3 regions of the Thalassotalea ponticola genome follow, and region 1 is predicted to be linked to each of the others. Evidence: predicted binding sites of a transcription regulator. Region 1 holds the regulator's gene; each other region holds the start of a gene.
The links. Region 1 encodes MetJ, which represses methionine synthesis genes. Its sites were predicted from a motif close to TAGACGTCTAGACGTCTA; they were not measured.

Region 1 (7,979 bases):
AAACGTTGCATCAACCAACTCTTCAGTTGCATCACTCACTAACTTAACGGTTGTGGTTGTCATCAATCCGCGCTTAAACGGGGCAATATGCGGATTAAATACTATTTCAATATCTTGATTTCCGGCGTGTTGCGATATCTCCGGCTGATGGCGATGACTGAGAATATTGTAGGCTCTGAGGCTGACTTCGTTAAAACTGGTCGCAAGTACAGGCGAACGACCTGCGCCGCTTGCGCCACTGATACCATTGATTACCACAGCCTGGGTATTGTCTAGCAAACCGCTCTGGCACAACGGCTTGATCGACAATAAACTGGCGGTCGGATAACAGCCCGGTAAGGCGATAAGCTCAGCGTTGTCTAATTCGCAGTCGGCGAATTCAGGTAAGCCATAAACCGCTTGTTCTAGCAACTGAGGGTGTTGATGGTCAAAATCATAATAAGCCCGATAGTCTGCCGTTTGCTTAAGTCGAAACGCACCAGATAAATCAAACACGCAAATACCTAATTCGATAAAAGCGTGTGCCCACTGCTGCGAGTAGTGGTGAGGCGTGGCCATAAACACGGCATCGAGCTGTTGATGATGGCGCTCCAGCCACTGCCAAGAGAAAGGCTGAAGGTGGAAATCACACAAACCCAGCATCTGCGGATATAAATCGCTAAACCGTTGGTGTGCACTTGAACTGTGTTCCGACACCAGTAAATTCAGCGTATTTATTTGAGGGTGACAGCTCAGCAATTTAACCAGCTCAGCCCCGGCGTAACCGCTTGCACCTATTATCGCCACATTCATTTACCAACCTTCCCCAAATGCAATTTTATTCACCTTACAAAAAACCATTTAGCTCGCCGCCAAATCGCCGTCTCGCTACAGGCCAAACCGAAAACACGATCCAACAGATAGTTACCAAACGTAGACAATCTAAAAAAATAACCGTCAACGACGAAACGACCACAAAAATTCAATTCGCTCAGTTGACGATTAATAAAAAGATAACAATATAATAATATTTATGCAATATTATAGAATAATTATAATTTAACAGACGATAACAAAGAGCGTTTGATGACATCCACATTACCTAACTTGCAACAGGCACTCAGCCAGTTAATCGCTATGCCGTCGATCAGTTCAGATAGGCTCGACTTCGATCAATCCAATTTACCGGTGATCGAGTTATTAGCGAGCTGGTTTGAATCACTGGGCTTTACTATCAGCATTGACCAAGTGATTAACACCAACAACAAATACAATATGCTAGCTACACTTGGCTCTGGTGAGGGGGGGCTATTACTATCTGGGCACAGTGATACAGTACCTTATGACGATCAGGGCTGGCTCACCGATCCATTCAAATTACGGTTGATAGACGACAAATTCTACGGTCTTGGCAGTTGTGATATGAAAGGCTTTTTCGCCTTTGTATTGCAGGCGTGTACCGCCATTCCTCGGCATAAGCTCACTAAACCTCTGTATATATTGGTCACCGCAGATGAGGAAACGACCATGGCTGGCGCGCGCTTTTTCGTCAAACAGCAATTAGTCAAACCCGAGGTCGCCATTATTGGTGAACCCACTGAGTTGAAGCCTGTGCACATGCACAAGGGTCATATGTCGCATCGCATAACGGTGCGCGGCAAGTCCGGTCATTCAAGCGACCCGGCCAATGGTCTCAATGCAATTGAGGTTATGGTGGAGGTTATTCAACGCTTGCAACTACTGCGCAAACACTTACAGCAAAATTACCGCAACGCGGCGTTCAGCGTGCAACAACCGACGCTAAACTTAGGTGCGATAAAGGGCGGAGATAACGCCAACCGCATATGCCAAGATTGCTACCTCGATATTGACCTGCGGGCCATACCGGGTATTGCCGATGAAGATTTATTGGCGTGGCTTGCCGATGCGCTATTACCGATTTGTAAACAACACCCCGGTAGTATTCAAATGCAGCCACTACACGCCAGCTCGCCAGCGTTTAAAGAAGCACAGGATAGCGAGTTGGTGGTCAGTGCCCAGCGCTTCTCTGGCCATTGTTGTCAAGCCGTTAACTACGCTACTGAGGCACCATTTATTCAGCAATTAGGTTGCCAGACGTTGGTCTTGGGGCCGGGCTCAATTGACCAAGCCCATCAAGCAAATGAATACCTACACGTTGATCAAGTTGAACCGACCTTGGCGTTATTACACCGGCTAATTACTCATTATTGCTGCGCGTGAGCGCACTTATCATGTTGCGTTAAGGTCTAACGCCGAGAGTGTGACAAATTGCATAGGTTAACTCTGAGCGATTCAAGGTATAAAAATGAAAGTCATTTACCCCCTCACTGCACAAAATTTTAACCTGCTCCATCGCAATATTTGCCCCCACTAAGTTGCGCGTGGTTGGGTCGTCATCTAAGCCCTCATAAAGCTGCCCCATCCAGTCTGGGACACTCACATTGGTAAGTGCTGCAAATCGCTTCAACGTGGCAAAATTTGAAACGGGTAATATGCCGGGCACAATATCGACATCAATACCTACCGCAACGCAGCGATCGCGAAAGCGCAAAAACGCGTCCATATCAAAAAAGAACTGGCTAATTGCTCGCGTAGCTCCCGCATCAACCTTGCGCTTCAAATTAACCAAATCAAATTGTGCATTAGGTGATTCTGGATGCGTCTCTGGATAAGCGGCGACCGAAATCTCAAAGTCAGCCACCTGCTTTAACAAGCTAACTAGGTCATTGGCAAACATCGATGGTTTACTCTGGCCGTCAGGTAAATCACCGCGCAATGCAACGATATGACGAACGCCACTGTGCCAATAATCCTTGGCAATATCGATGAGTTGCTCGGTCGATGCATCGATACAGGTTAAATGGGGTGCCGCTTGTAGGTCAGTCTGAGCTTGAATGCGTTTGATAACTGAGTGAGTGCGATCTCGGGTGCCACTTCCCGCGCCGTAGGTAACCGAGACAAAACTCGGATTTAACGGCGCCAGTCGTTCTACCGATTGCCATAATGTCTGTTCCATTGCGGCGCTATTTGGCGGAAAGAACTCAAATGACACGTTTAAATCGCGATCTAAATCGCGAACGGTGCGGTTTAATAATTCTAGCTGTCGAGCTTTCGCATTCATAACACACTCCTGCTGTTATTGATCGAGTTCTATAAGTCAAAGCTGTTAAGTCAAAGCGTCTAACGCCTGTTTGAGATCAGCGACGATATCAAGTGCCGACTCAATCCCCACTGATAAGCGCAGTAACGACGGCGAAATTCCCGCTTGTTGTTGCGCTTTGGCATCCATGCCTGCGTGAGTCATCGTTGCTGGATGAGCAATAAGCGATTCCACCCCGCCTAGTGATTGAGCCAAGGTAATTAAGGTTAACGAGCTAACAAACTGACGCAGCTGCTGATCTTGTCCCGCCAGTTCAAAAGACACCATAGAGCCGTAGCCAATTTGTTGTTTACTCGCAATATCATGCCCTTGATGATCGCTAAGCCCCGGATAGTACACTTTCGCCACCTGTTTATGGGTGGTTAGCAACTGCAGTACCGCTTGGGTATTAGCACTGTGCTGCACAATGCGCAGCGGCAGCGTTTTTATACCGCGTAGGGTTTGATAAGCATCAAACGCACCGCCGGTAACACCGATGCAGTTTGCCCACCACGCTAGCTCTTCACCAAGCGCTCGATGTTTGCAAATGAGAGCGCCACCAACGACATCCGAGTGGCCGTTGATAAACTTGGTGGTTGAGTGAATAACAATATCTGCACCGTGCTCTAACGGTCTTTGTAGCTCTGGCGATAAAAACGTATTGTCGACAGCAACAACGGCATCAACACAACGTGCCAACTCACAAATTTGGGCGATATCAACAATGCGCAGCAATGGATTACTTGGCGTTTCAACAAGTATCACCTTGGGCTTTTTACGCAATGCCAAACGCACTGCGTCAAGGTCGGTTTGATCGACGATATCAACGATAAACTGGCCGCGTTTGGCCAAATGGGTGAATAACCGGTAACTACCACCATAACAATCGTGGGGGATCAAGATTCGATCGCCACTGTGCAATAGTTGACACAACAGTAAAATCGCAGCCATACCGGTATTGGTAACGATTGCATGTCGCCCACCTTCGAGATCGGCTAAGACACTGGCGAGTGTATAGGTAGTCGGATTTGCTGTGCGCGCATAGTCAAACTGACGTTTTTGGTTAAAACCTTTGAGGCTATACGTCGTCGACATGTGTAGCGGTGCCACCACGGCACCGTAGTGCGCGTCGCGATTAATGCCCGCTTGAGCGGCAATGGTTGCACTTTGTCGCTTACTCATCGTCAGCCTCTCAAAATAGATGTTTAGACGTCTATAAATCTATAACTAAAAAATCATCCGGTCAAGAAAATATAGACATCTAAACGTCTTTGCTGTTGAATATTGACTAACATCGCATATTCAGTACAATTTGTAGAACAGTTATCAGCGCCAATATTGCCACTGATACATTGCAAAAATTAAGGGAACTCAAATGGCTGACTGGAACGGTGAATACATTAATCCATACGCACCACATGGTAAAAAAAGTGAGCAAGTGAAAAAAATCACGGTCTCCATACCGCTGCGCGTATTAAAAGTACTGACGGATGAAAGAACTCGCCGGCAAGTGAACAACTTGCGTCACGCAACCAATAGTGAATTATTGTGTGAGGCATTTTTACATGCCTTTACTGGGCAACCCCTGCCCAGCGATGAAGATCTGGCTAAAGACAACGAACATCAATTGCCAAAAAGTGTGCGCGAAGCGCTAGAGCAACAGGGCATTACCGATTTTTCCCCGTTTGAAGAAAACGACTAAAAAAAAAGTGCGTTATACGCACTTTTTTTATGTCTTGGCAAAATCTAGACCACACAGAGCTGCAGACCCTAGTCTATATTCATATAGTTAGTCGGCAGATCGATGCCCGCCACACCAGACTCGACAGCGGCTTTTGCCACGGCCAAGGCAACTTTTGGTAGTAAGCGAGGATCCATCGGTTTGGGAATAATGTATTGCTTGCCAAATTCTAATGTTGCGCAGCCACTGGCACGCAGCACAGAATCAGGAACGTCTAAGCGGGCAATTTGACGAATCGCCTCAACAGCGGCAACTTTCATCGCATCATTGATTTGTCGAGCTCGAACGTCTAGCGCCCCGCGAAAGATAAACGGAAAACACAACACGTTGTTGACCTGATTTGGGTAATCGGAACGGCCTGTGGCCATAATTAAATCATCTCGGGTAGCGTGCGCAAGTTCAGGTTTTATTTCAGGGTCGGGGTTAGAGCACGCGAATACAACCGGATTTTCAGCCATCAGTTTTAATTGCGGTGCAGATAACAAATTAGCACCCGACACTCCGACAAATACGTCGGCGCCATCGATGACGTCGTCTAGGGTACGCTTGTCGGTATTGTTGGCAAATAACTTTTTAAACTCATTTAAATCATCGCGACGAGTGTGGATGACTCCCTTGCGGTCAAGCATGTAGATGTTTTCGCGTTGCGCACCACAGGTGATCAGTAGCTCCATGCAAGCGATAGCGGCGGCGCCCGCTCCCATACAAACAATCTTGGCAGACTTGAGTTGCTTACCTTGAATGTCTAGCGCATTGAGCAAGGCGGCGGTAGTGACAATCGCGGTACCGTGTTGATCATCGTGAAAAACAGGGACTTTACAACGCTCTATTAGTGCTTTTTCGATGGCAAAACACTCAGGCGCTTTAATATCTTCAAGGTTGATCCCGCCAAAGGTATCGGCAATATTCGCTACCGTATTAATAAAGTCTTCTGTGGTGTTGTGTTTAACTTCGATATCAAACGAGTCGATATCGGCAAAGCGTTTAAACAACAGCGCCTTGCCTTCCATTACCGGTTTCGAGGCCAGAGGTCCTAAATTGCCGAGACCGAGAATAGCTGTGCCATTACTGATCACTGCGACAGTATTGCCTTTGTTGGTATAGCGATATACAGCATCGCTGTTGTCAGCTATTTCGCGCACTGGTTCAGCCACACCAGGGCTATACGCCAGAGACAAATCATCAACCGTATCTGCCGCCGTAGTCAGGGCGACACTGATTTTGCCGGGTTTCGGGTGAGCGTGGTAGTCGAGGGCTTTTTGACGAAGATCTGTCATTGATATATCCTTTGCTATTAAGCTATAGGTTGTTATGTGTATCGGGGATTGTAATTTTTCCGTATGTTACATGAAAACTTACCAAATAGTTATCAGAAACAGGTCGTACTTTATCGACCGAGCTAGGGTCTTACCAATATCCAACCGAGCGGTTAGGCTGAGTCAACACAACAATAACAGAGAATCTTTTATGATAGGTAAAGCACCGGTCTTATTTGCCGTTGCCATCGCGGTCAGTCTATGGCCATTGACAGGCAACGCCAACAGCCAAGCTCAACACCAGTTCTTTCAGTCGTTGACGCGATTGTGTGGTCAAGCGTTTTCAGGGCAAGTGATCACCGATTCAAGTGATAGTGAAAACTTTGCCAATAAGCAGCTAATTATGCATGTGCGACAATGCTCAGAGAACGCAATTGCAATTCCTTTTTATGTCGGTGACGATGCTTCTCGTACTTGGCTGATCACTAAAACCAATGATGGCTTGCAACTTAAGCACGATCATCGCCATAAAGATGGCACAGCTGATAAGTTGACCATGTACGGTGGTATCACTGAGGATGACGGTTGGCCACAATTACAAAGCTTTGTCGCCGATGATGACAGTAAGCAACTGTTTGTCGAAATGCAATTATTTGAATCAATAGATAATACTTGGCGAATCGCAATTTACCCTGAGCGCTTTAGTTATCAGTTAGTACGCTCTGGACGGGTGTTTCGAGTAGACTTTGATTTAACCAAACCAATTCCCCCACCTCCACCACCTTGGGGTCACTAATCGCCCTGCACCGCATCGCTGCGCATTGCGCAGAGCAAATAGGTTGTGAGAGAAAGACGAGAAGTGTGGAAACAAAAAAGCCGGCTAATGCCGGCTTTTTGTTTGAATCATTTTACTCGTCAAATGGATTGACTAAAATCATCGTTTCAACTCGGTCAGGACCCGTTGAAATAATATCAATCGGCACGCCGGTTACTTCCTCTAAGCGCTTGATATACGCTACCGCGTTGGCAGGAAGTTGGTCAAAAGACGTTGCGCCAACGGTTGACTCGTCCCAACCAGGCATAGTTTCGTATACCGGCGTAATGTTCTCATAACCTTCAGCGGCCATTGGTGGTACCGTCAGTACCTCACCATCTGCTGTTTTATAGCCAGTACAGATCTTTAACTCTTTTAATCCGTCAAGAACGTCAAGCTTGGTTAAACAGAAACCACTAATCGAGTTTACTTGTACTGCACGGTGCATAGCTACGGCATCGAACCAACCACAACGTCGCTCTCGACCTGTTGTTGCGCCAAATTCATGACCAACGGTACCCAAGTGATTACCGATTTCATCGTTTAATTCGGTTGGGAACGGACCTGAGCCTACGCGCGTTGTGTACGCTTTAGTGATACCAAGCACGTAATCAAGGTAGCGAGGACCAAAACCACAGCCTGTTGCTACACCGCCAACGGTGGTATTTGATGAAGTAACATAAGGATAGGTACCGTGATCGATATCAAGTAATGTGCCTTGTGCGCCTTCAAACATGATTGACTCGCCATTTTTGCGAGCTTGATCTAGCGTCTCGCTGACATCGTTCATCATCGCAATGATAGTCGGTGCGATAGCCATCACTTCTTGGTAAACGGTTTCAACGTCTAGAGCGTCTGCTTTGTAGTAGCTGGTTAGCACAAAGTTATGGTATTCCATAATCTCAGCTAATTTTGCTTTGAATGATTCAGCATCTAATAAATCGCCAACACGAAGACCGCGACGGGCAACTTTGTCTTCGTAAGCAGGACCGATACCGCGACCTGTGGTACCAATCTTCTTCGATCCAC
Region 2 (7,979 bases), 1.3 Mb from region 1:
ACACTGTGCGTGTTCATCGAGATGACGTAAACAGCTGTGTTTATCGCTTTGAATATATTGCCAAATATCGTTGGCTATTGGAGTTGGCCACGAATCGCGGTCACCTTGCCATTTGCCATCAACTAATGCTTTGTGCATGCGTTTGAGTAATTGCGTATCGTGTTTTGTCGGTTTGCGCTCAAACAGTGCAACTTGCTCTATGTCACTGTCACTGTCACTGTGAGTGTGATTAGCCAAGGCTAAGCGTTGGGCGCAAACGTAGCGCTGTCTACCTTTTACCAAACAAAATTCGAAGGCAAGACCAGAGTGTCGCAATAAGAATGGCAAATCTTTGTTTACTAGCTGCTCTTGTAATGCCACGGTAGCCGTTGAAATGATGACTTTCTTTTTGCGTTTTAGGGCAATGGGAATACTGCCCAAGCAATAGGCCAGCGATTTGCCCGTACCAGTACCTGCTTCAATGACTATGTGCCGAGTATTTCGATCGTATTCGCCGGCAATCGTTTTAGCGATTTCAGCAATTAAATACGCTTGCTCTTTGCGCGGACTAAAGTTTTCGAGGCTTTCACCAATTCGCTTATAAGCGGAGCGAATTGACTCCTTGGTTTTGTCACCTAGCATAAAATAACGGTTTCCATTGGCACGGGTCTTTAATATACTGCTGTATATATTAACAGGTTTGTCTGCAATTACACCTAAATAATGGTCGATTCAATAAAAAAAGGTTTTGTTTTAACACGCCAAAGTCGCGATGTCGCGAATAAGCTACAGTTAATTTATTGGCTGCAAACCAACGAGGGTCCGGCCAAGCTTATCATTGATGATGAAAAAGCCATTTTTTTTGTTGAAGCAAACAGCGCTGATGAAGCTGTTCGTCATTTAAAACAAGCGCATATATCATTTTTAAGCAAACCGCTCGAGCTGCGAACCTTTGAGCAAGATGCTGTCGTCGGTTTTTACTTCAGCTCGTTATCGGCGTTTTACCGCGCCAGAGATATCCTCAAACAGGCGATGATAAAGTGCTATGAGGACGATATTCGGCCAGAGGATCGCTATCTCAGTGAACGCTTTATTAACGGAGCTGCCGAGTTTATCGGTCAGCGTTCTAATGCGCATGGTTTTGAGCAAGTAAAACAAGCGAAACTCAGACGTTCAGCGTATTCGCCGGCGTTGACAATGCTTTCAATCGATATTGAATGTTCATTTGACGGCGAGCTCTATTCAATTGGTGCGTACGCACAAGACAACAGCCAACAGGCTATCAAGCGAGTGTTAATGATCGGTGAGCCCGAGCCCAATGCCGAGAGTTACATCGAATGGGTCGAGGATGAATACGACTTATTAATGCGTTTTATTGACCTGATTAATGAGCTCAACCCCGATATATTAATCGGCTGGAACGTCATTAATTTTGACTTTAAATTACTGCAAAAACGCTATGATTTAAACAATATTAAGTTTTCTATTGGACGCGATGCCAGTCCGCCAAGTTGGCGAGCCAATCGCCTTGCCAATGAACAACACTTTATTGATATTGCTGGGCGCGTTGTGATCGATGGCATTGATATGTTGCGCTCGGCAACGTACAGCTTTACCAGTTTTGCGTTAGAAAATGTGGCTCAAGAATTACTCGGTATTGGTAAGGCCATCGACGATGTTGACAACCGCGGGGCGGAAATCACCCGAAAGTTTCTTTACCACAAGCAGGCATTAGCCGAGTACAATTTAGAAGATTGTCGTTTAGTCTGGCTGATTTTTGAGAAAACCCAATTACTCAACTACGCGGTGTTGCGCAGTCAGTTAACCGGTTTGGAACTAGATCGCATTGGTGGCAGTGTTGCTGCATTTACCAACTTATACTTACCTAAATTGCATCGCGCTGGATACATTGCTCCTAATATGGGTGATGGGGAACGCGATTTGGTTTCGCCCGGCGGTTTTGTTATGGACTCCGTTCCTGGGCTGTACAAAAACGTGTTAGTACTCGATTTTAAGAGCCTGTACCCCAGTATTATTCGAACCTTTAAAATAGATCCTATGGGCATGGTTGAGGGCATCAAAGACCACTTACAAAACCTTGATGACGAGGTGATTGAGGGCTTTGACGGCGCGTGGTTTTCTAGGAAAAAACACTTTTTACCTACTATTATCGAGCGCCTGTGGCGCGAGCGGGATAAAGCAAAAGCGCAGAAAAATGCCCCGTTATCACAAGCGATCAAAATTATTATGAACAGCTTTTACGGGGTATTGGGCTCAACAGGGTGTCGTTTTTTTGATCCGCGTTTATCCGGGGCGATTACCAAACGTTCCCATCAGCTGTTAAATTTAACCAAACAGTGGATTGAAAACCAAGGTTATCAGGTGATTTACGGCGATACCGATTCAATCTTTGTCAGTATTGGCGAGGACAAGAGCGATCAGCAAAGTCAGCAGATAGGGCAACAAATGGTCACCTTGGTCAATGCCAATATGGCAGAGTATTTACAGCAGAAATTTGCCATTGAATCAGCGTTGGAAATTGAATTTGAAACTCATTTTCACACGTTTTTAATGCCCACTGTGCGCGGACAAGATATCGGTACTAAAAAGCGCTATGCAGGCTTAGTGGGACGCGGTACAAGTGAACGGCTTATTTTTAAAGGCTTAGAGAGTGTGCGTACCGACTGGACGGAACTTGCCAAAGAATTTCAGCGCTCGTTATATTTAAAGGTGTTTAAAGGCGAACCGGTCGACGCTTATATTCGCGACATAGTGGAACGCACTTTGCGAGGTGAATTTGACGATAAACTTATTTTTCGCAAGCGAATTCGTCAACAATTAAGTCTCTATCAAAAGAATGTGCCACCGCACGTAAAGGCAGCTCGCGATGCAGATTTACAAAATGAACGACGGGGTAAACCACTTCGTTATCAGCACAAAAGTTGGATTGAATACGCGTACACCAAAGAGGGGCCCCAAGCGGTAGAATATCTGCGCAGTGACATCGATTACCCTGTTTATATCGAGCGTCAGTTAGCGGCTGTCGCCGATGGCATATTACCGTTTATTGGTAAAAATTTTAATAAAATCATCGATGATCAATTACAGTTGTTTTAAAAGCGTGCCTTTTTACAGGTAATTAGGTATAACTATTTAGATGGCTAGATTTCTATTTACTCAGTAGCTGGTTACCCATTTTTACGGGCGTGTTGGCTAGGCGAGGTGTGTTAGAACAATAAACGAGGGCTCTATGAAAAAAGATACCAAAATAGTGCGTGCAGGGCGAAGCGCGAAATGGACGAATGGTGTGGTCAATCCTCCGGTTGTGCGCGCTTCAACGGTACTTTTTGACTCGGTAAGCGAGATGCAGCACGCCGCGGCGAATCGCGCCAATCAAGTGCCTTTTTACGGTCGTCGAGGAACACCGACGACATTTGCCTTTGCCGATGCGATGAGCGAACTAGAAGGTGCAAAAGGGTGTTATGTTTATCCTTGTGGCACGGCAGCGATAACCAGTGCTATGTTGTCGTTTGTCAAAGCGGGCGACCACGTATTGGTGGTGGATACTGTGTATGAGCCAACGCGTGACTTTTGTGATAAGACTTTGTCGCGCATGGGCGTTTCAGTTACCTACTACGATCCGATGATAGGCTCAGGTATCGAGGCATTAATGCGGGATAATACGTCGGTGATATTTTTAGAGTCTCCCGGTAGTTTAACCATGGAAGTACAAGATGTACCGGGTATTTGTCATTCAGCGCGTCAAAAAAATAGCGATGTGGTGATCGTTTTAGACAATACTTGGGCATCGCCAATTCACTTTCAGCCATTTACCTATGGCGTTGATGTTTCAGTGCAAGCGGCAACCAAATACGTCGCCGGACATTCAGATTGTATGCTAGGGACCGCCACGGCTAATGCTCGTTGTTGGCCAACACTGCGCGAAAATTCCTACCTGTTGGGACAGTGTGCGTCGCCAGATGATAGTTATTTAGCATTGCGCGGTTTGCGCACCATTGGCGTGCGCCTTAAGCAGCATCAACGCTCATCACTGACTGTCGCTCGTTGGTTAGCAGAGCGGCCAGAAGTGGAAGCTGTTTTGCATCCTGCGTTAGAGTCGTGTCCCGGTCACGAGTTCTTCAAACGCGATTTTTTAGGCGGTAATGGCTTGTTTTCATTTATCTTAAAGCCGTCTAGTCCACGAGCATTAACAGCGATGCTCGACTCCATGGTGCATTTTAAAATGGGCTTTTCATGGGGCGGATTCGAAAGTCTTATTCTCGCCAATCGCAACGTGGCATCACAACGCACCGTTACCCATTGGCCATATCAAGGCCCATTGGTGCGCTTGCACATAGGTTTAGAAGATGTCGACGATTTAATCGCTGACTTGCAAGCGGGCTTAGCTCGTTACAACGAACAGCAGTAATGATTGGTTAAATATTGTCACAACAGGACGCTCGAGATACGGTTTTACTTGCAAGTTCAATGGGTAAATGTATATCTTAGAGGACGCGATGAATAAATAGATGATATGTGAGTTTCGCGCAAATCGAAGTGCAGGGACGATGCGTATTGTTAACGCTATTCTTATTTCTAACTACAGGCGTCGCGTTATATTCGGTAGTTATTCGACAGGAGTTATATGAAAACTGAACCTAATTTTATTGTAGGCTTTTTTAAACTGGAATCATCAGGCGGCATTATCTTAATGATGGCTGCGGTACTCGCGATGATTTTTGCCAATACGTCATTATCGGTCTACTATGATTTGTTCTTGAGCACACCCGTTGCCGTTAAAGTCGGACCACTAGAGGTTGCTAAACCACTGTTGCTTTGGATTAACGATGGTTTAATGGCGGTGTTCTTCTTTCTCGTAGGTCTTGAACTGAAGCGCGAACTGCGCGAAGGCGAACTCAAAGACCCGAAAAATATCGTTTTACCGGGGATCGGCGCTATTGGTGGTATGCTCATCCCTGCGTTAGTTTATGCGTACTTTAACTATGACAATCCAGAATACGCAAAAGGGTGGGCAATTCCTGCAGCGACCGATATCGCGTTTGCGCTAGGCGTGTTAATGTTGTTGGGCTCTCGAGTACCTGCAACGGTGAAAATCTTCTTAACGTCACTGGCTATTTTCGACGATATTGGCGCCATTATTATTATCGCCTGTTTTTACACCGACAATATTTCATTTGCATCCTTGGTTGTTGTCGCATCGTGTATTCCGATACTTTGGTGGATGAATCATCGCAAAGTAGAGGCGCGAAGCCTTTACATGATGATCGGCATTATTATGTGGGTTGCGATGTTGAAATCCGGTGTTCACGCGACCTTGTCTGGCGTGTTGGTCGCCTTATTTATTCCGATGCGCTCAAAAACCAACCCAGATTACTCACCATTAAAATCGTTGGAGCATGACTTACACTCTGTGGTTGCGTTTTTTGTTCTACCTGTTTTTGCATTTGCCAATGCCGGTTTAAATTTATCCGGGATGTCGGTCGATGATTTACTGCACCCGGTGCCGTTGGGAATCGCTTTAGGCTTATTAGTGGGTAAACAAATCGGGGTGTTTGGATTTTGCTACTTGGCAATCAAAGCCAAGCTTACTGAGCTGCCCGCAGGGATGAGCTTTAAAACCTTATACGGTACATCTGCCTTGTGTGGCATTGGTTTTACCATGAGTTTATTTATCGGCTCTCTCACCTTTGAGGGCAGCTATGCGAATCAGATTTTTGACGAGCGCATAGGTATCGTCATTGGCTCGCTAATCTCTGGTTTTATCGGTTTCTTTGTGTTGCGCTATTCATTGCCCAAACACAAAGACGATGTTCAAGATAATGAAGTGCAAAAGCCGTAAAATTAAAATGCGAATTAACACGTGTTTTGATCAATAAACAAGTTAAAAAACCGCGATGCTAAATAGCATCGCGGTTTTTTTATCTGTTGACGCTTGTGTAATCGTTTTGCTATCTGCTCAGTTGAGGACTTCGCTTTGCCGAGGAAAAATTGCTACAAGCTTTATGTTTTGTCCCAAACGGATGCCTTAAAGTGTTTTCGGCATACCGACTCATACATATCGTTGCCACCGATTTGTACTTGTGAGCCAGATGTTACTGCGTTACCGGACTGGTCAAAACGTATAATAAAATTCGCTTTGCGACCGCAATGACATACGGTTTTCAGTTCAACCAGTTTATCAGCCCAAGCCAGAAGAGCGGCACTGCCGGTAAATGTTTCGCCCATAAAGTCGGTACGAATTCCATAGGCAAGTACCGGAATATTTAAGTAATCAACAACGTCAGATAGCTGTTTTACTTGTTGCTTGGTCAAAAACTGGGCTTCATCAAGCAGAACACAATCGAGCTTTTGCCTCGCCAGAAGCAGATTAATTTGATCGTATAAATTGGTGTCTTTATCGTACAGCAGCGCATCGCTACTCAAGCCCAATCGCGATGTTATTTTGCCTTGCTGATACCGATCGTCAATTAAGGCGGTAAATATGGCTGTATTCATACCGCGCTCGTTATAGTTGTAAGCCGATTGCAATAATGAGGTTGATTTACCAGCATTCATTGCAGAGTAGTAAAAATAAAGTTGCGCCATAGGATCTTTTCTTGGTTACTAAACGAGAGGTAGATGAGATGTCGGTGGATTGTCAGCTACATAACACGACGCACCAGCCTAGTGGATGACAAGATGTTATGAACCCAACAATGCTCGTTAACTTAGGCGAGCATTGTTGGATGGTAGCAACGACAGCTGATTTAATAGCCGGTGCTTTTCTTTACTTCACCGTGACCTAGGGTAGCTAATAAATTACCGAGTAATCCACTGGCTCCGAAACGAAATTTTGCTGGTGACAACCAATCATCACCGAGGATTTCACGAGCCATATCTAAATAATACTTAGCTTCTTCTGTGGTGCGCACACCACCTGCCGGTTTAAAACCTACACTGGGATCGAGATCGCGAATCACCTCCATCATAATGCGCGCTGCCTCCGGCGTGGCGTTGACTGCTACTTTGCCGGTCGAAGTCTTAATAAAATCAGCACCGGCTTTAATTGAAATTTCACTTGCCTTGCGGATCAAGTCGGCTGACTTTAACTCTCCCGTTTCAATGATCACTTTTAGCTGCACGTTGTCAGGCAATTCGTCTTTACAGGCTTTTACTAAGTCAAAACCAACTTGCTCGTTGCCAGCCATAAATGCGCGGTAAGGAAACACGACATCTACTTCATCGGCGCCATAAGCAACCGCGGCTTTGGTTTCTGCAACAGCAATATCAATATCGTCGTTACCATGTGGAAAGTTGGTTACCGTGGCAATTTTTATTCCGCTACCAGCGAGGCGTTTTTTCGCTGCTGGAATAAATCTAGGGTAGATACAAATGGCAGCCGTTTTACCTGCAGGGCTGATGGCTTGGTCGCATAAGGTGGCAACAATTTCATCTGTATCCGTGTCATTTAGTGTTGTTAAGTCAATATAACCAATGGCTTCTTTGGCCACATCTTTTAATGCTTGCTCAGTCATAAATTACCCCTTGATTAAGGAAAAGCCCGCAACAGCGGGCTTTGAGGTGTTAAGCGGCTAATGAAATGAATACACCAGCAATTGCCGCACTCATTAGGTTGGCTAATGTTGCAGCAAAAACGGCTTTCATACCCATTTGCGCGATGTCGTGGCGACGGTTGGGTGCCAAGGTACCCAAACCACCTAATAGAATCGCAATCGATGACAGGTTGGCAAAGCCACACAGCGCAAAGGTGATGATCGCTTGTGTACCGGCGCTAAGTTCATCTTTGTACTTAATGAAGTCAACATAGGCAACAAACTCGTTGACGATAATTTTTTGACCCAAGAAACTACCTGCTCTAAACGCTTCATCCCACGGTACACCGAGTAACCAGGCAACTGGCTGTAATACGTAGCCTAAAATCATTTCTAGGGTTAAGTTCTCCATGCCAAAGAAGCCACCAAACCAACCAATCATACCGT
Region 3 (7,979 bases), 370 kb from region 1:
TTTTTCAAGCAAGGTAGACAATCTTTAGCTCAGGCCTCTCAAAGCACGTTAGCTGCGTTTTGCCAACTCGTGTTCAATCGCATCAAAAAGCTTACCGCTAATATTAATCGGAAAAGCTTTTTCAATCTCTCTAATACAGGTTGGGCTAGTGACATTGATTTCGGTTACTTTATCGCCGATCACATCAAGTCCAACAAAATACAAACCGCGTTTTTTTAATTCTTTGCCTATTGTTTCAGCCATCACTTTATCGCTAGCTGACAAAGGTCGAGCTTCACCGCGGCCGCCAGCAGCGAGGTTACCACGGGTTTCCCCTTGTGCCGGAATACGCGCTAGACAGTATGGCATCGGCTCGCCGTTGACGATTAAAATACGCTTATCGCCATCGCTGATTTGCGGTAAAAACTCTTGTACCATAGCGTACTGACTGCCGTGGGCGGTTAGCGTTTCAATGATCACGCCAACGTTGGCGCAATCGGCTTTCATCCGAAAAATAGACGCGCCACCCATGCCATCTAGTGGTTTAACGATGACATCTTGGTGTTGCTGATGAAATTGGCGAATACGCTCGCTACTGCGAGTAATTAGCGTGGTCGCGGTGTATTGAGAAAACCAAGCAGTAAACAGCTTTTCATTACAGTCGCGTAAACTTTGCGGCTTGTTAACAATGAGCGTACCTTGTTCTTCAGCGCGCTCTAACATGTAGGTTGCGTAGATATATTCAGTGTCAAATGGCGGATCTTTGCGCATCAAGATGACATCCAAATCAGCTAAAGCAATATCCGATGTGTTTTCAATATCATACCAATGAGACGCATCGTCAAATACGCTAACGCGCGAAGCACTAGCTCTGGCTTGTCCATCGAGCAGGTATAAATCGTCCATTTGCATGTAATACAATTCGTGCCCTCGACTTTGAGCTTCTAGCATCATCGCTAGCGACGAATCTTTGGCCACATTGATGTTTTCTATCGGGTCCATGACCACGCCTACTTTTAACGTCATAATTGTTCCTGCTCGGTATATTGTTATAAATCGCCAAATTTACATTGCAATGCGGTAATCGCACACAGCGCTGCAGTCTCAGTTCTCAATACTCTAGGCCCGAGTAAAACCGGTATAAAGTCCGCTTGTTCTGCTTGTTCTATTTCCGCATCGGACAGTCCACCTTCCGGACCAACCAATAAGCGAACCGACGATGTTTGCATTGGTAACGTCGAAATTGAATATTGCGCTTTGGGGTGTAAATTTAGCTTTAAATCGTCATTGGGCTGTTGTAGCCACTGTTCTAACGACATTGCTGGTTTGACTTCTGGTACTGTTGCACGACCACTCTGCTCGCATGCACTAACGACAATTTTTTGCCATTGCTGACGCTTTTTTTCCAAGCGCTCGCTGTTGAGCTTAACGCCGCAGCGTACGGTAAATAGCGGGGTTATTTGACTCACGCCAAGCTCTACCGACTTTTGCAAAGTAAAGTCCATGCGGTCACCGCGAGAAATGCCTTGACCTAAGTGAATCGACAGCGGCGATTCATTGTCGATTTGTTCAACGCCTTCAATAAGTGCACTGGCCTGCTTTTTACTTACCTCGCTAAGCGTTGCCTGGTAATCACACCCATCGCCATTAAACAGCGATATGTTATCGCCAGTTTGCAGTCGCAATACCCTGACGACATGACCAAACACATCATCACTTAAGACCACCTGCTGGCCCACTTGCAACGGGCTATCTTGAAAAAATCTATTATTACTCACGACGCGGCTACTCTGCTGTGCTATCTGCCCTACAAGATAGGGTCGATGCGTTAAAAAAACAAGACATAACTGGCATTTAATCTGGGTTCAAACCCACAGACACCAATACATTATGCGTAAAAAAGCCAGACTAAAACAAGGCTTAGTCTGGCTTTGTACAAGCTGATTTTACGGTGGTTTAATCTAAACCAGCGGCCTGGCGAAGCGCGTCGGCTTTGTCGGTTTTTTCCCAACTGAACGCGGTAAACGTATCATCGCCAACGGTCATTTCAAATGGCTCGCGCCCGAAGTGGCCGTATGCTGCCGTCAATTGATACATCGGGTGTAACAAATCGAGCATTTTAGTGATCCCATAAGGACGCAAGTCAAAATGTTCACGAACGAGTTTGATCAGCGTTTGCTCATCAACTTTACCTGTGCCAAATGTTTCAATCGCAATTGAGGTCGGCTCGGCAACACCTATGGCATACGACACTTGTATTTCACAGCGATCGGCAAGTCCGGCAGCAACGATATTCTTTGCTACGTAACGACCGGCGTAAGCAGCACTACGGTCAACCTTTGATGGATCTTTTCCTGAGAACGCGCCACCGCCATGGCGTGCCATGCCACCGTAGGTATCAACGATGATTTTACGACCCGTTAAACCACAATCGCCAACTGGACCACCGATAACAAAACGTCCGGTCGGGTTGATAAAGTACTTGGTGTCTTCCGTTAATAGCTCAGCCGGCAGGGTGTGCTTGATGATGTTTTCCATCACTGCATCTTGTAAGTCTTCTTGACTGATCTCAGGACTGTGTTGAGTTGATAAAACCACCGCGTCAATTGCTACTGGCTTATCGCCTTCATAAACAAAAGTCACTTGTGACTTGGCATCTGGTCGCAACCACGGAAGCACTCCAGATTTACGCATTTCTGCTTGACGTTCAACCAGGCGATGTGAATAGTACAACGGCGCCGGCATCAATGAAGGCGTTTCATTGGTTGCATAACCAAACATCAGACCTTGGTCACCAGCACCTTGTTCTTCCGGCTTGGCGCGGTCAACACCCTGAGCAATTTCTGGTGATTGCTGCCCAATAAGGTTCATAATGCCACATGTTTCGCCGTCAAAACCAACATCTGAAGAGGTGTAACCGATATCAGTAATCACCTTACGCGTGATCTTTTCCAAGTCGACCCAAGCTTCGGTGGTCACCTCACCCGAGATTATCGCTACCCCGGTTTTTACCATTGTTTCACATGCTACGCGAGCGTGCTTATCTTGCGCGATAATTGCATCTAGCACTGCATCAGACACTTGGTCTGCAATTTTATCAGGATGTCCTTCCGATACTGACTCAGAAGTAAAATAATGTTTAGCCATGACGCCTCTTCCACTTATACCAGCAACAATCGCAACGTTTTTCGCTTGCTACCAGTTACTAATAAATGCCTAAATAATAGACGATAAATTTACAATACGAGGAATTTTACACAGCTTGAATTTAGAAATCCACACTTTTACGTCTAGACGTCTAAAAATAAGATTTATTTGCTTAAAGAAAATGCAACAGTGGCGTACTAACACAGGTTGTGGACAGATAAAAAAAAGCGCCCATAGGCGCTTTTTCACTTGGCTTATTAGTGGATTATTCAATCCCGTCTAGGGTTGCCCCTTTTAAGCCACCCATGCCACTTTGATCATTGCTGCGCAATTTAATCATCAAGCGCAGATCATTTGGCGAATCCGCGTGATGTAAGGCATCGGTATAACTGATGTCACCCGACTCGTACAAATCAAACAACGCTTGGTCAAAGGTTTGCATGCCTAATTCACGAGATTTCGACATCACTTCTTTAATTTCGCCAACATCACCTTTCTTAATCAATTCAGCGATGTACGGTGAATTTAACAAAATTTCGATGGCCGCACGGCGTCCGTTGCCATCTCGAGTTGGCACCAATTGTTGAGCGACAATCCCGCGTAAATTTAACGCTAAATCAAATTGTAGTTTTTGGTGTTGCTCTGCCGGTACCAAATGCATAATCCGATCAATCGCTTGGTTGGCGTTGTTGGCATGCAGCGTGGCAATACACAAGTGGCCAGTTTCGGCGAAACTCAATGCGTGCTCCATAATTTCTTGCGAGCGAATTTCACCAATCAAGATAACATCGGGCGCTTGACGTAACGAGCTTTTCAGCGCCGCATCAAACGACTCAGTATCCATACCCACTTCGCGCTGAGTAATCATTGAACGACCGTGATCGTGAACGAATTCCACCGGATCCTCAATGGTTAAAATATGACCGCGAGCATTGCGATTGCGGTAACCAATAAGCGACGCCATCGATGTTGACTTACCGGTACCCGTACCACCGACAAATAGCACCAGGCCGCGCTTTGACATCACCAAGTCTTTTAGCACTTGCGGTAAACCTAGCTTATCAACATCAGGGATATCGGTAACAATGCGACGTATTACCATGCCCGGCATTTCGCGTTGCCAAAACGCAGAAATACGGAACCGACCAACGTTGTCTACCGCAATGGCGTAGTTACATTCCTTGGTCACCTCAAATTCCTGTTGCTGCTTGTCGCTCATCGAACTGAGGACAAGTGCTAAGGCATCGTCATAAGTTAACACTTTGTCATCAATGGCGGTTAATTCGCCATTGATTTTAGCGCTTGGTGATAGGTTGACGGTGATGAATAAATCGGACGCCCCCTGTTCAACCATTTCGCTTAACAATTTATGTAAATACATGGCTTTACCTTAGTACACTTTAAATTGGTTCTTATCTACCGCTTTGGCCATCGCATCTTCACGCGTGATCAAACCGCGACTTAGCAAGCCTTGTAAACACTGATCCATGGTTTGCATACCATGTGACATACCGGTTTGAATAGCTGAGTACATTTGGGCAATCTTATCTTCGCGAATCAAGTTGCGAATCGCCGGTACACCGACCATGATCTCGTGGGCCGCAACACGGCCGCCACCATTCTTTTTAATCAGTGTTTGCGAGATAACTGCGCGCAATGACTCAGATAGCATCGAGCGCACCATATCTTTTTCTTCACCAGGGAATACATCAACAATACGGTCAATGGTTTTTGGTGCAGACGTGGTGTGCAAAGTACCAAATACTAAGTGACCTGTTTCTGCCGCAGTCATCGCCAAGCGAATGGTTTCAAGGTCACGCATCTCACCAACTAGAATAACGTCGGGGTCTTCACGAAGTGCACTGCGCAATGCATTGTTAAAGCTCAAGGTATCGCGATGTACTTCACGCTGGTTAATCAAACACTGTTTGTTGTCGTGCACAAATTCTATCGGATCTTCAATGGTAAGAATGTGATGACGCTTGGTTTCGTTGATGTAATCAACCATTGCCGCTAGTGTTGTTGATTTACCCGAACCCGTTGGGCCTGTCACCAGTACTAAGCCACGTGGGTTTTCAGCGATAGTGCGGAAAATATCTGGGCAACCGAGTTCGTCCAGTGATAGTATTTTACTAGGGATGGTACGAAATACCGCTGCTGGACCTCGGTTTTGGTTAAACGCATTAACCCTGAAACGCGCAAGATTTGGTACTTCAAACGAGAAATCCACTTCCAAGTTTTCTTCGTACTCTTTGCGTTGGCGATCGGTCATAATGTCGTAGACCAAGCCATTGACTTCTTTGTCTTCTAACGGCGGAATGTTAATCTTGCGCACGTCACCATCAACGCGAATAGCCGGTGGCATGCCAGTAGAAAGGTGTAAATCGGAAGCGTTGTGTTCCACACTAAACGCTAAAAGTTCGGTAATATCCATAATATTCCTATTAATTATTGTTATCCAGAATAAAAAACTATGAGTTCAATCGCTGACAACCTAGCTAACGTTTTAACATCTATTGAGCAAGCAAGCTGCGACAGTCAGCGCACGGCTAACTCGGTTCAATTACTCGCAGTAAGTAAAACCAAACCCGTTGACGATATCAACGCCGCCTACCTTGCCGGCCAACGTCAATTTGGTGAAAACTACGTTCAAGAGCTTGCGAGTAAAGCCAAAGCGTTATCAGAATTTGATATCATCTGGCACTTTATCGGTCCAATTCAAAGCAATAAAACCCGCTTAATCGCTGAGTATGCCGACTGGGTACACTCAATTGACCGAGAAAAAACGGCAAAACGCCTTAACGAACAACGTGCTGTTAACATTACCCCGCTACAAGTCTGTTTACAAGTGAATATTAGTGGTGAACCGAGCAAATCCGGTGTGACCGTAGAACAATTAGACAGCTTAGCCGCCTTTGTCGACGCTTGCCCTCACTTAGTACTACGTGGCATCATGTGCATCCCTGAAAAAGGCAATAGCGAACCGAGTTTTGTAAAAATGCAAAGCTTATTCAAGCAATTGCAACAAAAATACCCAACAATAGATACTCTATCGATGGGCATGAGTGGTGATATGGCTACAGCCATTGCCTGTGGTTCAACCATGGTGCGCGTCGGTACAGCAATATTTGGAAGGAGAGATTAATTGATGAAAAACGTCGCATTTATTGGCGCAGGCAATATGAACCGCTGTATCCTAATCGGCATGGTCAACGGCGGTTTCGATGCCAATACCATTACCGTTACCAATCCGAGTTCTGAAAAACGCGAAGCGCTAGCAAAAGAGTACGGCGTGTCACAAACCAGTGACAATCTGGCCGCCGCAGAAAAAGCTGACATAATCATTTTAGGGGTTAAACCACACCTAATAAAAGAGGTGTGCAAACAAATCAGTGAAGCGGTTGACGTGAGTAAAAAATGCTTCGTTTCGGTTGCTGCCGGGGTCAGTGTTGCCCAAATGCGCAGTGTCCTCGGCCCTGAGCCAGCCATTGTGCGCTGTATGCCAAACACTCCATCACAGCTCGGTTTTGGTATGTCTGGTCTATACGCCGATGACAACACCGCAGATGAAACCAAACAATATATCGATGCGATGTTTGCCTCCGTAGGTAAAACGCAATGGCTAAACAACGAAGAAGAAATTGACAATTTAATTACCGTGTCAGGCTCGGGTCCTGCGTACTTCTTCGCCTTTATGGAAGCCATGCAAAAACAAGCGATGGACTTTGGCTTTGATCAACATACGGCGCGTCAATTAGTGCAGCAAACAGCGCTTGGCGCAGCGCAGATGGCGGTGCACAATTCAGAGTCACTTACCACCTTGCGGGAAAACGTCACCTCTAAAGGTGGAACAACCCATGCGGCGCTAACTACTCTGGCTGAAGGCGGTCTTGAACAATTGGTCGCTAAAGCGATGGTTAATTGCAAGAAACGCGCGCAACAAATGACCGAAGACAACAACTAGTGAACGAGTCAGTGCTATTTGGGTTGCAGAGCCAAGGGTTAATCACAGTTGCCTCGCAAAATAGTGTAGACTTTATCTAACACTGGTATCGCGTGTAATGAGCAAGTGAGTTAAATACCATCTCGACATTGCACGCGCGAACAATAACAACTTATTAATAACAGTGCCTTTGCGCATGGAGTCATAATGGAAGCATTGCTGATCTTACTAAACTTTGTCTTTGACACATTTTTTATGTTGTTAATTTTACGAGTTTGGTTGCAAGCGGTTCGAGCCGATTTTTACAACCCGTTAAGTCAATTTGTGGTTAAAGTAACCAATCCCGTAGTGATTCCGTTCCGGCGCGTTATTCCGGGTATCAAAGGTATCGATCTGGCGACAATTGCAGTCGCATTTATCGTTGCCGTAGCCAAACTTTACACCATTAGTAGCCTGCAAGGTTCCGCACCGGATATTGGTTTATTGCTGTATCTTGGTTTATTGTATTTAGTCAAAGAAAGTGGATACTTGCTGTTTGTGGTTATGCTGATAATGGCACTGATGAGTTGGGTTGTGCAGCACCCAACCCCAATCCAAATGGTATTTGGCCAGCTTACCGAACCGTTTTTACGCCCCATACGACGCATTTTACCCGACTTGGGCGGGATTGATTTATCAGTGGTGATTGCGTTTTTACTACTCAGTATGATCAATGCCTTTTTCAACACCACCATTCCATACTGGTACGCGTTATAAAAGCAGGTCTAGTGTCCCCTCAGTCACAATGTGTTAAACATTTTGACTGGGGCTGTCACCAAGCACCGTCTATACTTACATATCAATCATAGTTTTTAGCGATAAAAGAGAGGCGATGATGATCAAGCGCTTTAATCAATTGATGTTTTCGATA

Region 2: the regulator MetJ is predicted to act here: its motif matches at 3,134-3,151, upstream of ACAY30_RS07935 (cystathionine beta-lyase).
Region 3: the regulator MetJ is predicted to act here: its motif matches at 3,263-3,280, upstream of metK (methionine adenosyltransferase).

Annotation. Positions count from the first base shown of each region.
Region 1 is NZ_CP166871.1:3,177,940-3,185,918, forward strand. It holds gene argC (N-acetyl-gamma-glutamyl-phosphate reductase) at 1-792, opposite strand, end outside; gene argE (acetylornithine deacetylase) at 1,066-2,220, shown strand; gene metF (methylenetetrahydrofolate reductase) at 2,240-3,121, opposite strand; gene metB (cystathionine gamma-synthase) at 3,167-4,321, opposite strand; gene metJ (met regulon transcriptional regulator MetJ) at 4,515-4,841, shown strand; gene ACAY30_RS14025 (malic enzyme-like NAD(P)-binding protein) at 4,910-6,157, opposite strand; gene ACAY30_RS14030 (hypothetical protein) at 6,348-6,932, shown strand; gene ACAY30_RS14035 (adenylosuccinate synthase) at 7,045-7,979, opposite strand, start outside.
Region 2 is NZ_CP166871.1:1,844,788-1,852,766, reverse strand. It holds gene dinG (ATP-dependent DNA helicase DinG) at 1-621, opposite strand, end outside; gene ACAY30_RS07940 (DNA polymerase II) at 703-3,096, shown strand; gene ACAY30_RS07935 (cystathionine beta-lyase) at 3,230-4,408, shown strand; gene nhaA (Na+/H+ antiporter NhaA) at 4,625-5,839, shown strand; gene ACAY30_RS07925 (thymidine kinase) at 6,001-6,585, opposite strand; gene deoC (deoxyribose-phosphate aldolase) at 6,747-7,514, opposite strand; gene ACAY30_RS07915 (NupC/NupG family nucleoside CNT transporter) at 7,564-7,979, opposite strand, start outside.
Region 3 is NZ_CP166871.1:2,809,179-2,817,157, forward strand. It holds gene gshB (glutathione synthase) at 49-1,005, opposite strand; gene rsmE (16S rRNA (uracil(1498)-N(3))-methyltransferase) at 1,029-1,757, opposite strand; gene metK (methionine adenosyltransferase) at 1,936-3,126, opposite strand; gene ACAY30_RS12265 (PilT/PilU family type 4a pilus ATPase) at 3,392-4,507, opposite strand; gene ACAY30_RS12270 (type IV pilus twitching motility protein PilT) at 4,517-5,560, opposite strand; gene ACAY30_RS12275 (YggS family pyridoxal phosphate-dependent enzyme) at 5,600-6,271, shown strand; gene proC (pyrroline-5-carboxylate reductase) at 6,275-7,090, shown strand; gene ACAY30_RS12285 (YggT family protein) at 7,277-7,825, shown strand; gene ACAY30_RS12290 (DUF4426 domain-containing protein) at 7,941-7,979, shown strand, end outside.